DNA from 4 places in the Streptomyces sp. JN8 genome. Region 3 is predicted to be linked to each of the others. Evidence: riboswitches for the same ligand, from Rfam matches in the RefSeq annotation. Region 3 holds a riboswitch; each other region holds the start of a gene.
What was found. A riboswitch is a leader RNA that binds a small molecule or an ion and turns the genes downstream of it on or off. The one in region 3 is predicted to bind cyclic di-AMP.
Positions count from the first base shown of each region.

Region 1: linked by a shared signal. The riboswitch ahead of ACY0MR_RS06970 (M23 family metallopeptidase) and the one ahead of ACY0MR_RS02120 (LysM peptidoglycan-binding domain-containing protein) in region 3 are both predicted to bind cyclic di-AMP.
Region 2: linked by a shared signal. The riboswitch ahead of ACY0MR_RS30855 (C40 family peptidase) and the one ahead of ACY0MR_RS02120 (LysM peptidoglycan-binding domain-containing protein) in region 3 are both predicted to bind cyclic di-AMP.
Region 4: linked by a shared signal. The riboswitch ahead of ACY0MR_RS09940 (M23 family metallopeptidase) and the one ahead of ACY0MR_RS02120 (LysM peptidoglycan-binding domain-containing protein) in region 3 are both predicted to bind cyclic di-AMP.

Region 1 covers NZ_CM147852.1:1,602,327-1,605,946, forward strand. Annotated here, with positions in the region: gene ACY0MR_RS06960 (STM4011 family radical SAM protein) at 1-498, shown strand, start outside; gene ACY0MR_RS06965 (SGNH/GDSL hydrolase family protein) at 485-1,279, opposite strand; gene ACY0MR_RS06970 (M23 family metallopeptidase) at 1,445-2,398, opposite strand; cyclic di-AMP (ydaO/yuaA leader) riboswitch at 2,403-2,562, opposite strand; gene ACY0MR_RS06975 (tyrosine-protein phosphatase) at 2,952-3,620, shown strand, end outside.
Region 2 covers NZ_CM147852.1:6,972,186-6,975,805, forward strand. Annotated here, with positions in the region: gene ACY0MR_RS30845 (8-amino-7-oxononanoate synthase) at 1-937, shown strand, start outside; gene ACY0MR_RS30850 (ATP-binding protein) at 1,095-1,532, shown strand; gene ACY0MR_RS30855 (C40 family peptidase) at 1,675-2,151, opposite strand; cyclic di-AMP (ydaO/yuaA leader) riboswitch at 2,155-2,285, opposite strand; gene ACY0MR_RS30860 (hypothetical protein) at 2,676-2,981, opposite strand; gene ACY0MR_RS30865 (ATP-dependent Clp protease proteolytic subunit) at 2,989-3,620, opposite strand, start outside.
Region 3 covers NZ_CM147852.1:438,011-441,630, forward strand. Annotated here, with positions in the region: gene ACY0MR_RS02110 (phosphocholine-specific phospholipase C) at 1-1,171, shown strand, start outside; gene ACY0MR_RS02115 (DUF6197 family protein) at 1,236-1,868, opposite strand; cyclic di-AMP (ydaO/yuaA leader) riboswitch at 2,209-2,392, shown strand; gene ACY0MR_RS02120 (LysM peptidoglycan-binding domain-containing protein) at 2,398-3,267, shown strand; gene ACY0MR_RS02125 (alpha/beta family hydrolase) at 3,261-3,620, opposite strand, start outside.
Region 4 covers NZ_CM147852.1:2,327,461-2,331,080, reverse strand. Annotated here, with positions in the region: gene ACY0MR_RS09950 (M16 family metallopeptidase) at 1-467, shown strand, start outside; gene ACY0MR_RS09945 (M16 family metallopeptidase) at 494-1,861, shown strand; cyclic di-AMP (ydaO/yuaA leader) riboswitch at 2,060-2,225, shown strand; gene ACY0MR_RS09940 (M23 family metallopeptidase) at 2,238-3,008, shown strand; gene ACY0MR_RS09935 (GntR family transcriptional regulator) at 3,217-3,620, shown strand, end outside.

The DNA.
Region 1 (3,620 bases), 1.2 Mb from region 3:
TGCGGGGAACTGTCCGAGCGGGGCATCCGCTTCAGCGTCGGCGTGGTCGGGCTCCCCGAGCACGCGGAGGACGCCCGGCGGCTGCGGGCCGCGCTTCCGGCGCACGTCTACCTCTGGGTGAACGCCGCGGAGGGGCGCACGTACGCGGACGCGGAGGCCGCGGAGTGGACGCGGATCGATCCGCTCTTCCCGTACAGCCGGCAGCCGCACCGCTCGGCGGGGCTTCCGTGCCGGACGGGCGAGTCGGTCGTCTCGGTGGACGGCGAGGGGACCGTGCGGCGCTGCCACTTCGTCAAGGCCGAGCTGGGGAACCTGTACGACGGCTCGTACCGCGCCGCCCTGCGCCCCCGCGCCTGCCCCCTCGCCGTCTGCGACTGCCACATCGGGTACGTCCATCTGGAGACGCTGCCGCTGTACGACGTCTTCGCGGGCGGGGTACTGGAGCGGATCCCCGCCGTCGTGCCGCCGCCGCGGGCCCCCTGGGCTACAGGGGCATGAGGTCGGGGCGCTTCGCCTCGACGTGGTCGCCGGAGCTCTCGCCGCGCAGCCTGCGTCCGATCCAGGGCACGAGGTACTCCCTGGCCCAGAGGATGTCGTCGCGGCGCACTTCGAGCGGGCCGCGCACGGGTACCGGCGGCCACAGCTGGTCCGGGTCGGCCGGCACCGGCAGACCGAGGACCTGGGCGGCGCGCAGGGCGACCCGGGTGTGGCCGTCGGGCGAGAGGTGCAGCCGGTCGGCGTCCCAGGCGCGCCGGTCCTGGACCGACCTCAGGGACCAGAGGTCGAGGACGGGGCAGCCGTAGCGGTCGGCGATGGCGCGGACGTGCCCGTTGTACGTGGCGATCTTGCCGCGCAGGTGCTTGAGGAGCGTGACGCCGCGGGTGTCGAAGCCGGTGGTCACCATGACGGTGCCGACGGCGGAGGTGAGTCCGGCGACGGCGCGCTCGAAGCGCTCGGCGACCTCGTCGGGGTCGGTGCCGGGGCGGATGATGTCGTTGCCTCCGGCGCAGAAGGTCACCAGGTCGGGGGCGAGTTCCTTCGCCCGGGGGACCTGTTCCGCCACGATCTGGTCGAGGAGGCGCCCGCGTACCGCCAGGTTGGCGTAGCGGAAGGCGTCGTGCTCCGGCAGCTGGTCGGCGAGCAGCACCGCGAAGCGGTCCGCCCAGCCGACGTACGTCCCGTGGGGCCCGGGGTCGCCGACGCCCTCGGTGAAGCTGTCACCGATCGCCGCGTACGACCCGAATGCGTGCTGGTCTCTTGATCTCGACTCGTCTGCCACGGGAGCACATCCTTCCCTTTCGGATGTGACCTACGCGACCGTAAGGAGGGGTTGACGCCGGGTGACATATGCCACCGATAAAGAATTCGCCAAGCCGGAATAGAAGGAGTGGAGCGGCCGGAGGCCCGGCACGTGCGTGCCGGGCCTCCGCGGGACGACGGTGCGTCAGATGTTCACGCCGTGCTGGCGCAGGGTGGAGATCGGGTCGATGTCCGAGCCGTACTCCGGCCCGGTGCGCATCTCGAAGTGCAGGTGCGGGCCGGTGACGTTGCCGGTCGCGCCGGAGAGGCCGATCTGGTCTCCGCCGTTCACGGCCTGGCCGGCGGAGACGGTGATGGAGGAGAGGTGCGCGTACTGCGAGAAGGTGCCGTCGGCGTGCTGGATGACGACCTGGTTGCCGTACGCGCCACCGTCGCCGGCGGAGTAGACGGTGCCGGGGCCGACGGCCATGACCGTGGTGCCGGTGGAGGCCATGAAGTCGACACCGGTGTGGTAGCCGGAGGACCACATGGAGCCGGAGGCGCGGTACGGGGTGGACATGCCGCCGCTGACCGGGGCGACCCAGCCGGAGGAGGAGGTCGAGGACTTCGGCGCGGTGGAGGTCTCCGCGGCCGGGGCGCTGGCGGCCGGGGCGGCGGAGCGCTCGCCGCCGCGGGAGGCGCGCGGGGTGTCGCCGTTCTTCGCGGAGCTCTCGGCGGCCTTGGGTGCGGCGCTCTTCGGGGCGGCGGCCTTGGCGGTGCTCTTGCCGCCGAGGGTGAGCTTCATGCCGGGCAGGATGAGCGAGGGGTTCTCGCCGACGACCTGGCGGTTGTCCTTGTACAGCTGCTGCCAGCCGCCCGCGAGGTCGTGGTCGGCGGCGATCTTCGACAGGTAGTCGCCCCGGACGACGGAGTACGTCTTCGGCGCGGCCTTGCCGGTCTTGGCGGCGGGAGCCTTCGTCTGCGCGGCGGCGGTGACGGCCTGGCCGGGAGCGGCGGCGGGGGCGGCCTGCTCGGCGGCGTGGGCGCCGGTGGCACCGAGGAGCGGGAGGGCGACGACGGCGCCTCCGGTACCTGCGGCGGCGATTCCGCGGGTGAGGCGGTTGGACGTGATGCGGCGGTGCTTACCCTTCGCGGGCATGGCGAATTCCTCTCCGGCGCCTGCGAGGTGAGCTGTCGGGTTCGGACTGGAGATGCCCGGCCGCGCTCTCGCGCGACTTCACCCCGAGCCGTCCTGCGTCGCGGGACCGGCGTACTTCCTGGGTCCCCCGCTCCTGCCACGCATGGGATGGGTGGAATTCCGGACGGTGGCAGGATTCGGCGGTCCGACCGGATTGACGGTGACGCTAGACGAGCGGGGTCGGCGCGAACAAGCCGATGATTTCTCCCGGCTTTCCGGGCCCCGCAATCGACCGGGAATTCCGGTCACCCTCCGTGGATGACGGACCCTCGATTTCCTTTTCGAGCACGGCGATTGCTCCGGGCGGTCGGCCACGATCCGTCACTTCTATGACCCTGCTCACGCGCCGGAACCCATCTCGCCTGCAAACAGGGCGCGTTATACGCAAGGCCTCAATTCGGACAGTTCACCCATTCCCGTCCAGGGGGGTGCGTCATACCGGCCCCACCTGGATGATTGCCCCTGGAACCGATCTCGCTTCGGACATCCGAACGTCGACCCATCAGGAGCATCCGTGACGCAGCAGCTGCCGCAGGTCCCGCCCGTCGAGGCGAACGAGCCCGAGCTGGCCGAGGTCCGCAACTTCCGGGACGTGGGCGGCCTGCCGACGACGGACGGGCGTGCCGTGCACCCCGGCCGCCTCTTCCGCAGCGGCCACCTCGCCCACGCCACCGAGGAGGACGTCGCCTTCCTCGACTCGCTCGGGCTGCACACGGTCTTCGACTTCCGGAACCTCGCCGACCGGAAGGTCGAGGGTCCCGACGTCGAGCTGCCGGGCGTGCGGAACGTGAACATCCCCCTCAACGACCCGGCCGAGGGCAAGGAGTTCTGGAAGCTGGTCCGCGAGGGCGACATCGCCCAGCTGCACGCCATCCTCGGCGACGGCAAGGCCGCGGCCCGTATGTCCGACTCGTACCGGAAGATGGTGGTCGAGCGGACCGCGGAGCACAGCCGGATCCTGCACGCGCTGGCCGAGGACAGCCTGCCCGCCCTGATGCACTGCGCGGCCGGCAAGGACCGTGCCGGGCTCTCCATCGCGATCACCCTGCTGGCGGTCGGGGTCGAGCGGGAGGCGATCGAGGCCGACTACGTGAAGTCGAACGACCCGCACCGCCGCTACAAGGTGCGCCGCAGCTCCACCGCCCCGGACGCGATGTCGCCCGAGGTGATGGAGCTGCTGAGC
Region 2 (3,620 bases), 6.5 Mb from region 3:
GGTCACCGGCACCACCCGGCTGCACACCCGGCTCGAACGGGAACTCGCCGCGTTCTGCGGATTCGAGGCGGCCCTCGTCTTCTCCTCGGGCTACACCGCCAACCTCGCCGCGCTCACCGCGCTCGGCGGCCGGGACTCCCTGCTCGTCTCCGACGCGGCCAACCACGCCTCGATCGTCGACGGGTGCCGGCTGGCCCGCGCCGAGACGTCCGTCGTGCCGCACGCCGACCCCGAGGCCGTACGCAAGACGCTCGGCGCGCACCCCGGCCGGCGGGCCCTGGTCGTCAGCGACTCCGTCTTCTCCGTCGACGGCGACAAGGCCCCGCTCGCGGAACTCGCCGAGGCCTGCCGCGCACACGGCGCCGGGCTCCTGGTGGACGACGCCCACGGCTTCGGCGTCCTCGGCGAAGGCGGCCGGGGCGCACTCCACGAGGCCGGCCTCGCGGGCGACGAGGACGTCGTCGCGACCCTGACCCTTTCCAAGTCCCTCGGCAGCCAGGGCGGCGCCGTCCTCGGCCCGGCCCGGGTGATCGAGCACCTGGTGAACGCGGCCCGCACCTTCATCTTCGACACGGGCCTCGCCCCGGCCGCCGTCGCCGGCGCGCTCGCGAGCCTGGGGCTGATCCGGGCCGAGCCCGGTCTCGCCGAGCGGGCCCGCACCGTGGCGGCCACCCTGCACCGGCTGCTCACCGAGGCCGGCCTCACGGCGGCCCGGCCCGACGCGGCCGTGGTGTCGGTGCGCGCGCCCTCCCCGGAGGCCGCGCTCGGCTGGGCCGCGGACTGCCGGGAGCAGGGCCTCTCGGTCGGCTGCTTCCGGCCCCCGTCGGTGCCCGACGGCATCTCGCGGCTGAGGCTCACGGCGCGGGCCGATCTGACGGACGCGCAGATCGACGCGGCGGTGGCGACGGTCCTGCGCACCGCGCCCTCCGCCGGGTAGCGGCCAAGAGCGTTCCCGGGCAGCAGAGTTCACCGCTTCGGGCGACAGATGGGGACATATCTTGGTGGAACGCCGCACGGCGCGGCGCGATCGGTGGCACTCTGACGCGAAGCGCAATCCGGGGCGTTGGCCCCGGTGGGAAAGGGACAGCGTCGCCATGGCAGATCACCAGGAAGCATCCGTCACACTGCCGAGCGATCCCGCCTCGGTCCCCACGGCCCGGCGGTACGTCGCCGGGGTCCTCGCGGACTGGGGCCTGGACGATGCCGCGGACATCGCGGACGCCATCCGGCTGATCGTCTCCGAGCTGGCGACCAACGCCGTGCTGCACACCCTGGGCCAGTCGCCGACCTTCACGGTCGACGTCCGCCTGGAGCGCGAGGAGCAGTTGTACATCGGTGTCACGGACAGCCATCCGCGCCGTCCGCGCCGTCTCCCGGCGGCGGTCCAGCAGGACAACGGCCGGGGCATGGTCATCATCCGCGTCCTGGCCGCGGAGGCCGGCGGCCGTCTGTCGGTCACGCCGACGGACGACGGGGGCAAGACGGTCTGGATCACTCTTCCCTGGACCGCGGTCCCGCTGGCCAGCTGTTAGTCCGCCGGAGCGCGGTCCCGCCCGCCGGCCGTGAGGAGGACCCGGCCCGGACGGCCGGGGTTCCCGGGGTCGAGTTCCGTCGGTCAGGGGTACGGCGGCGCCACCGCACCCCCCCCACAGACGAACCGCTACCGCCGCCTGATCAGCGGACGCGGCCGTAGTAGACCTTCGACGACCAGATCTTGTCGAGCTTCACCCAGGAACCCGTCTTGGGCGAGTGCCAGATTTTGCCGCTGCCGGCGTAGATGCCGACGTGGTACACCCTTCCGCCGGAGTGGAAGAAGACCAGGTCCCCCTTCTGCCTGGTGGAGGCGGAGATGTGCCGGGTCTTGTTGTACTGCTGCTGCGCGGTGCGGGGCAGCGACTTGCCCGCCTTCTTGTACGCGTAGAGCGTCAGACCGGAGCAGTCGAACCGGGAGGGCCCGCTGCTTCCGTACCGGTACGGAGCTCCCTTCTTGGACGCGGCGACGCTCAGTGCCTTGTTCGCGTGCGTGGTGGCTGCCTGGGCCTCGACCGCCGCACCGGGTGCGAACAGCGTGCCGCCGACGGCGGCGAGGGTGAGAGCCGAGACGGCTCCGGCCCGGGACAGCAGGGACGGGACGTGCATCTGCGCAGTCATGCGCAACCCTTCGTCAGCCGCCTGCGAAGGATGACCTGTCGGGTTCGGGCTGGCGAAGATGCCCGGCCGCTGACGCGGCTTCACCCCAAGGGACGATCCCGCTGCCGGAACAGCGCGTACGCCCCGTAAAAATCGGGTCCTCCACTCCTGCCGATCCACTTCTGTCGACCAGACGTCCGGGACAGCGGCAGGACTCGGCGTCCGCCCGGACCGCCCCGCCGCGGTGGCGGGGGCTTGTCGTCGACAGGGATCTTGACCCACAACAGGGCCGAAATCCGAGCTGAAACGGCGATATGTGAGGCTCCTCACGACTGATCCATTCGGGTGGACAGAGAGCCTTTGTGATCTTCGGAGGCGGGGCCGACGAGCCTCGCACCAGCGGTGGAACGTCCCATTCCGCCAAATGCGTACACCTGCTGTGCAAGTCACCCGGCACATATGTCGACTCGTCGACTACGCCGAACGAGGGAGCGAATCTGCGGTGCGCGTCGGCCGTCCGGACCTGGACACGACACGCGGTCCTGTCAACTCGCGGGGGTCTGCCGGACGGTGACGCGACCGGTCCTGCGCTCGCCGTCCAACACCCGCAGGGCGCGCGCCAATGTGTCCGCGTGCACCTCGCTCTCGCCCCGCAGGTGCATCAGCGTCACGGCCCGCAACAGCGCCTCCGCCCGCCCCACCAGGGCCTGAGCCGCGCGCAGGGCGCCGTAGGTGTGCGTGCCCCGGGACGGATTGATCTTCCCGAGCAGGTCGACGACCTCGAGGTAGGCGTCGACGAGTTCCCCCTCGGCGCGGGTCAGCGCGGGCAGCGGCGGCAACTCGGGGACCACGGCCGGGTCACCGCGCCGCGCCGCCGGCGACCGCGCGCCGACTCGTGATCACGTGGTCCACCAGGCCGTACGCGAGCGCCGCCGGGGCGTCCAGCACCGTGAGCCGGTCGAGGTCGGCCTCGACGCGGTCCCGCTCCCGGCCCGTGTGCTCGACCAGCATCCCCGTCATCAGCGTGCGGAGGCGGAGCAGTTCGCGGGCGTGGATGTCGAGGTCGCTCGGCTGGCCCTGGAGCGGCTCGTCCATCGCGGGCTGGCGGAGCGTCACCCGGGCGCCCGGCAGCATCATGCGCTTGCCCGGGGTTCCGGCGGCGAGCAGCACGGCGGCGGTGGAGACGGCCTGGCACAGGCAGGTGGTCTCGACGTCGCAGTGGAGCGAGCGCAGCGTGTCGTAGATCGCGGTCATGGAGCTGACCGAGCCGCCGGGGGAGTTGATGTAGAGCGAGACGTCCTGGTCCGGTCCCGCGTGGTCCAGGTAGAGGAGTTGGGCGATGACGTCGTTGGCCGACGTCTCGTCGATCGGCGTCCCGAGGAAGACGATGCGGGACTCGAGGAGCTTCGAGTAGGGGTCGAGGGTCCGGGTTCCGTGGCTGGTGCGCTCGGTGAACTCGGGCAGGACGTGGCGAGCCTCCATGGCGGGTA
Region 3 (3,620 bases):
CTGGGTGGTCGCGAACGAGGCGTTCTCCGAGCATCCCTACGCGCCCCCCGGGGACGGCGCCCACTTCGTCGACCTCGTCTACCGGGCGCTCACCGCCGACGCCGAGGTGTTCGACTCGACCGTGCTGTTCCTCAACTACGACGAGAACGACGGCTTCTTCGACCACGTGCCCCCGCCCGTCGCCCCGCCGGGCACCCCGGGCGAGTACCTGGACGGCGTGCCGATCGGCCTGGGCTTCCGCGTCCCCATGATTGTCATGTCCCCGTGGACCCGGGGCGGCTGGGTGAGCTCCGAGGTCTTCGACCACACGTCGGTCCTTCGCTTCATGGAGAGCTGGACGGCGGCCCTCGGCACTCCGGCCGCCTGCCCGAACATCAGCGCCTGGCGGCGGAAGGTGACGGGTGACCTCACCGGCGTCTTCGATTTCGCCCGCCCCGTGTACGGCGTGCCGGCCGGACTCCCCTCCACGGCGAAGGTGATCGGCCAGGCGACCTGCGCCCCGCTGCCGAACCCGGCCCCGCAGAACAACGCCCAGCCGGCCCAGGAGCCGGGCGTCCGGCCCGCCCGCGCACTGCCGTACCAGGTGAACGGCAACCTCGACCGCTTCGAGTTCGGGGCCGCCGGCAAGATCCTGGCCTGGTTCTCGATGACGAACCAGGGCGCCGAGGCCAAGCGGGCGGCGCACTTCTCCATCCATCCCCACCAGCACCGCGACACGGCCGCCTGGCAGTACACCGTCGACGCGGGCGGAACGGCGACCGACTACTTCAACATCGGCCTGGGGTCGGGTTCCGGCAAGTACGACATCTCGATGATGGGCCCCAACCGCTTCCTGCGCCGGTTCGTCGGGGACGCCTCCAAGGCGGGCAAGGCGGTCGAGGTGGCCGCCCGGTTCGCGACCGAGGCGGGCACCGGGCGGACGGCCCTGTGGTTCCGGATGACCAACGCCTCGGCCGGGCCGGTGACGTTCACGATCCGTTCGAACGCCTACCGCACCGACGGCCCCTGGACCTACACCGTCCCCGCGGGCTCCTCGCGCGAGGACCACTTCAACGCCGTCGCCTACAACGACGGCTGGTACGACTTCACGATACTGGCCGACATCGACGGAACCTGGTCGCGCCGGTACACCGGCCACATCGAGACCGGGGCCCCGAGCGTCACCGGCTGAGCACGCCGCACGGCGGAGGGGCGGCACCCCTCCGCCGTGCGCGGCCCTCCCCGCGGACGGCCCCTCAGCGGCCCGCCTCCGCGGCACGGCGGATCGTGGCGTCGAGCAGGTCCACGGCGTCGGCCGCCGTGCGGCCCGGGGCCCGGTTCCACGGCCCGATCAGGTCGTGCCACCCCCGGGCACGGAGCTCCGTCATGATCCAGGCGGCGGCCTCGTTCATCGTCGTCGCGCTGCCGTGGCCGAGACGGTGCGCGGCGAGGAGCGCACCGCAGACGCAGCGGGCCCCGCGGGCGTCGCGCAGCTTGTACGGGGCGTTCTGCCAGCCCCACTCGGTCAGCACCAGGCGCGCGTAGCCGAGGTGGACCGAGGGGCGCAGCTCGGGCCGGCCGACGCGACGCCAGACGTGCAGCCGGTCGGGCAGGACGGCGGCGAGCCGGCCGGGCAGCCGGCGCTCGGCGGGAGGGGGCGGCGGCAGGGCGTCGAGCGCGTCGGCGACGAGCCGCTCCACCGGAACGGAGAGGAGGGTGCGCCACTCCTCCTCGGCGGGCGCGGGCGGCGTCCGGTCGGTCCAGTCGGCGACGACGCGCTGCCAGGTGGCGCTGTCGAAGAGGGCGGCGGCCTCGCGGTCGAGGGCGTCCGGGTCGAGGCCTTCGGGGGCGAGGCCTTCGGGGTGCAGCAGGGGGGCGGAGGGCGACATCCGGGCGGCTCCTCGGTCGGGGTCTTCACCTTTCATGAAGAATGTCGGTTTCACGACGTATGCCCTTGAGTGCCCCCGCGGCCGACCCTGCCTTTCCAACCCGTTGCGCCACCAATGGAATTAACCAGAACATTCGGACATAGGGCACCTGGTGACGCGACTCACTCCGCCGGGAACGCGCCGGTGATCGACATTCCCGCAGGCCTTACCGGGCAAGGAAGTTCGATCCGCCGACGTCAGGGGCGATCATGAATTCCGGTAATTCGGTGATCCTTTCACCGACTTCCGGACTCAGATCCTCTTGTTCTCCGTCGCACAGGTGGCCTACGGTCACCTCCATTCGAGCGGATCGCCGAATCCTGCCACTGCTCGAAATACCTCCCTTTCACCCGACGGCAGGAGCGGGGGACCCACGAATACGCCGGCCCGGATTCCGGAACGGCTCGGGGTGAAGCCGCGTGCGCGCGGCCGGACATCTCCAGTCCGAACCCGACAGCTCACCCCGAAGGCGCCGGAGAGGAATCCCGTCATGCCTGCTCACGGTAAGCACCGCCGTCCCCGCCGCCCCGTCTCCCGTGGACTCGCGCTGGTCGGCACGGGTGGCGCCGCCCTCGCCCTCCCGCTGATCGCCCCGGCCGTGGCCGGCGCCGCGCCCGTCTCCGGAGCCCCGCAGATCGCGCCGAAGGCCATCACCGCCCCGGTCGCCGCCAAGGCCGCACCGAAGGTGCCCGCCGCCAAGGCCGCAGCGCGCACCTACACGGTCGTCAGCGGTGACTCGCTTTCCCTCATCGCGCAGAAGAAGGGAATTCAGGGCGGCTGGAAGGGCCTTTACCAGGCGAACAAGAGCGCCGTGGGTGACAATCCGTCACTCATTCACCCGGGCCTTGAACTGACGCTTCATCGGAGTTCGGCCAAGGCCGCCCCGGCAGAGGCGAAGAAGACCGCTTCGGCCGAACGGGCGAGCCGCTCCGAGCGCCGCAGCGCCGCCCCGGCCGCCGCCGGCACCGGCGCCTCGGCCGCCGCCCCCGCCGCGGCGTCCGCCCCGGTCCAGGCGGCGCCCGTCGCCGCCACCCAGTACGCGGACAACCTCGACGGCTGGATCCGCGAGTCGCTGGACATCATGGCCCAGCGCGGCATCCCCGGCTCCTACGAGGGGATCCACCGCAACATCATGCGCGAGTCCTCCGGCAACCCCCAGGCCATCAACCTCTGGGACTCCAACGCCGTGGCCGGCACCCCCTCCAAGGGCCTGCTCCAGGTGATCGAGCCGACCTTCCTCGCCTACCACGTGCCCGGCACCTCGACGGACCTGTTCGACCCGGTCGCCAACATCACCGCCGCCTGCAACTACGCGGCCGACCGCTACGGCTCCATCGACAACGTCAACGGCGCCTACTGAGCACGGAAGTGCCCGGTGAACCAGGAGGTGGCGAGCTCCGCCACCTCCTCCAGGGCGCCGGGCTCCTCGAAGAGGTGCGTGGCGCCCTCCACGACCTCCAGCCGGCTCTCGCAGCGGAGCAGCGACTCCGCCCGCCGGTTGAGGTCGAGGACCAGCGCGTCCCGCCCTCCGACGACAAGGAGCGTCGGGGCCTTCACCCGCGCCAGGTGGTCGGCCGCGAGGTCCGGCCGACCACCGCGTGACACGACGGCGGCCACCGGGGAGTCGGGGTCGCCCGCCGCCCAGAGCGCGGCCGCCGCTCCCGTACTGGCCCCGAAGCAGCCCAGCGGAAGGCCCGCGCTCTCCGGCCGCCC
Region 4 (3,620 bases), 1.9 Mb from region 3:
GGCTGCACAACCGCCTGGTCCGCCGCGACCGCACCGCCGTCGCCGCCGGCTTCGGCATGCTGCGGCTGGCCGGCGCCCCCTCGCTGGGCTGGCTGGACGTCAAGACCTCCGGCGGGGTCGAGGTCCCGCAGATCGAGGCGGCCGTCGACGAGGAGCTCGCCCGGTTCGCCGCCGAGGGCCCCACGCCCGAGGAGATGGAGCGCGCGCAGGCGCAGCTGGAGCGCGAGTGGCTCGACCGGCTCGGCACCGTCGCGGGCCGCGCCGACGAACTGTGCCGCTTCGCGGTGCTGTTCGGCGACCCGCAGCTCGCGCTGACGGCCGTCGACCGCGTCCTGGCGGTCACCGCCGAGGAGGTGCAGGCCGTCGCCGCGGCCACGCTGCGCCCCGACAACCGCGCGGTGCTGGTCTACGAGCCCGTGGCGACCGAACAGAGCGACAGCGACGAGGAAGAGGGGGCGGACCAGTGACCGACGCTGCCGCGTCTTTGACGAGCATGGACTTCCACCCGCAGCCGACGCCCGGCGACGCCCGGCCCTGGGCCTTCCCGGCCCCGGACCGCGGTGCCCTGGACAACGGCGTGACGTTGCTGACCTGCCACCGCCCCGGCCAGCAGGTGGTGGCCGTGGAGATCTTCCTGCCGGCCCCGCTGGACGCCGAGCCCGCCGGTCTCGACGGTGTGGCCACCATCATGGCCCGGGCCCTGTTCGAGGGCACGGACCAGCACAGCGCCGAGGAGTTCGCGGCCGAGCTGGAGCGCTGCGGCGCCACGCTCGACGCGCACGCCGACCACCCGGGCGTGCGGGTCTCCCTGGAGGTTCCCGCCTCCCGGCTGTCCAAGGCGCTCGGTCTCGTCTCCGAGGCCCTGATCGCGCCGGCGTTCCTGGAGACCGAGGTCGAGCGCCTGGTGCGCAACCGCCTCGACGAGATCCCGCACGAGACGGCCAACCCGTCCCGCCGCGCCGCCAAGCAGCTCTCCAAGGAGCTGTTCCCGGCGGAGGCCCGGATCTCCCGGCCGCGCCAGGGCACCGAGGAGACCGTCGCGGCGATCGACGCCGCCGCGGTCCGCGCCTTCTACGAGGCGTACGTGCGGCCCGGCACGGCCACCGCCGTGGTCGTCGGCGACCTGACCGGTGTCGACCTGGACAAGGTCCTGGCCGAGACGCTCGGCGCGTGGACCGGCGAGCCGGCCGAGCCGCTCCCGATGCCGCCGATCACCGCCGACGACACCGGACGGGTCGTCATCGTGGACCGCCCCGGCGCCGTCCAGACCCAGCTGCTGATCGGCCGGATCGGGCCCGACCGGCACGACAGCGTCTGGCCGGCCCAGGTCCTGGGGGCCTACTGCCTCGGCGGCACCCTCACCTCGCGGCTCGACCGGGTCCTGCGCGAGGAGAAGGGCTACACGTACGGGGTGCGCGCCTTCGGGCAGGTGCTCCGCTCGGACGGCCGGGGGAACGGCGCCTCGATGCTCGCCATCAGCGGCTCCGTCGACACGCCCAACACCGGTCCGGCTCTTGACGACCTGTGGAAGGTGCTGCGGACGCTGGCCGAGGAGGGCCTGACCGACGCCGAGCGGGAGACGGCCGTGCAGAACCTGGTGGGGGTCGCGCCGCTCAAGTACGAGACGGCCGCCTCCGTCGCCGCGACGCTCTCCGACCAGGTCGAGCAGCACCTCCCGGACGACTACCAGGCGCAGTTGTACGCCCGGCTGGCCGAGACGGGCACGGTCGAGGCGACCGCGGCCGTGGTCAGCGCGTTCCCCGTGGACCGTCTCGTCACCGTGCTCGTCGGCGACGCGTCGGAGATCGCGGAGCCGGTGCGCGCGCTCGGGATCGGTGAAGTGACCGTCGTGACCGGCTGATTCACGCGGTCCGCAGGGCGGGGAGGACCCCGACGGCCTGGCCCGTCGGGGTCCTCCCCTTTGTCCGTATTGGGGCAAGGGTTGGCTTTTGCCTTGTGGCATGTCTTACAAAATGCCTGTCCGGTTGGTGATTGAAAGACGATCCGCATAGCGTCAGGCCGTCTGTCCGTCAGTTGCACGTGCCGCACCCGCGGCATCGGTCAGACATCGCCGAGTCCCCGTCAGGCGCGAGCCTGGGGAGCCGGGGACCCACACGCAGTCCCTGGGGTGAATCGGGCGCCTTCGTCTCGTACGGAGGGGCTCGTAGGAGACCTTCCTGCTCCGAACCCGTCAGCTAACCCGGTAGGCGAGAGGGAAGGAAAGGACCAGCCCCTACATGGCGTTCACCCGTGCCACCGGGAAGCATCGTGCTCCGAGCCGGATGGCGCGCCGCGGCGCGGGCATCGCCGGCGCGGCGACCCTCGCCACCGCCGGCGTCATCGGCACCCTGGCCTCCCCGGCGCTCGCCGCCGACACGGACGACCGCTCCCTCGAGGACACCGGCCTCACCAAGGTGATCACCGAGGACGACCTCGCCGAGCGGATCGACGCCCAGGCCGCCGCCCAGGAGCGGGAGGCCTTCGAGATCGCCGCCAAGGCCAAGGCCGAGGCCGAGGCGAAGCGCAAGGCCGAGGCCCGCGCCAAGGAGATCCGCGAGGCCGAGCAGCGCGCCGCCCGCGAGGCCGAGCGCCGCCGCCTGGCCTCCTTCCAGCTCCCGGTCGACGGCTCGTACGTGTCCACCGGCTACAAGACCGGCGGCTCGCTCTGGTCCTCCGGCAGCCACTCCGGCGTCGACTTCCACGCCGCCTACGGCAGCACCGTGGTCTCGGTCGGCTCCGGCACCGTCGTCGAGGCCGGCTGGGGCGGCGCGTACGGCAACAACATCGTCATCCGGATGAACGACGGCACGTACACCCAGTACGGTCACCTGTCCTCCATCGGGGTCTATGTCGGCCAGACCGTCGAGCCCGGTGAGCGGATCGGCATCTCGGGCTCCACCGGCAACTCGACCGGACCCCACCTCCACTTCGAGGCGCGGACGACCGCCGAGTACGGCTCCGACGTCAACCCGGTCGCATACCTGCGCGCCCGCGGCGTCAACGTCTGACCCGACGCCCCCGGGCGGCTCGTCGCGCCGCCCCCGCCCGCATCGCAAAAGCCCCGGCTCGTACAGAGCCGGGGCTTTTCGTCGCGCGCGGCACATCGATATTCCGCCGGGGCATCGGAAATTCCGGCGCGCTGCAATAGAGTCGCAGATCGGGCGCAGAACAGGCGCCGGTGTAATTGACTCGCGCGGACCAAGGCGGAGGTCGGACATGCGCATTCCCGCGCACTCGGTATGCACGGCGATCCGGGACGACATCGTCACGGGCGTCTTCGAGCCGGGCGCCCGGCTGACCGAGGACCAGCTCGCCCGCCGGTACGGGGTCTCCCGGGTCCCGGTCCGCGAGGCCCTGCGGACCCTGGAGTCCGAGGGCTTCGTGGTCACCCGCCGGCACGCCGGGGCGCAGGTCGCGGAGCCCACCGAGCAGGAGGCCGCCGATCTGCTCGACATGCGGGCGCTGCTCGAACCGCTGGGGGCCGCCCGCGCCGCCCAGCGGCGCACGGAGGCGCATCTCAAGGTGCTGCGCGGCCTGGTCAGGCTGGGGCAGGAGCGGGCCAGGCGGGGGCAGGGCGAGGATCTGCGCTCACTCGGGGGCTGGTTCCACGAGACGCTGGC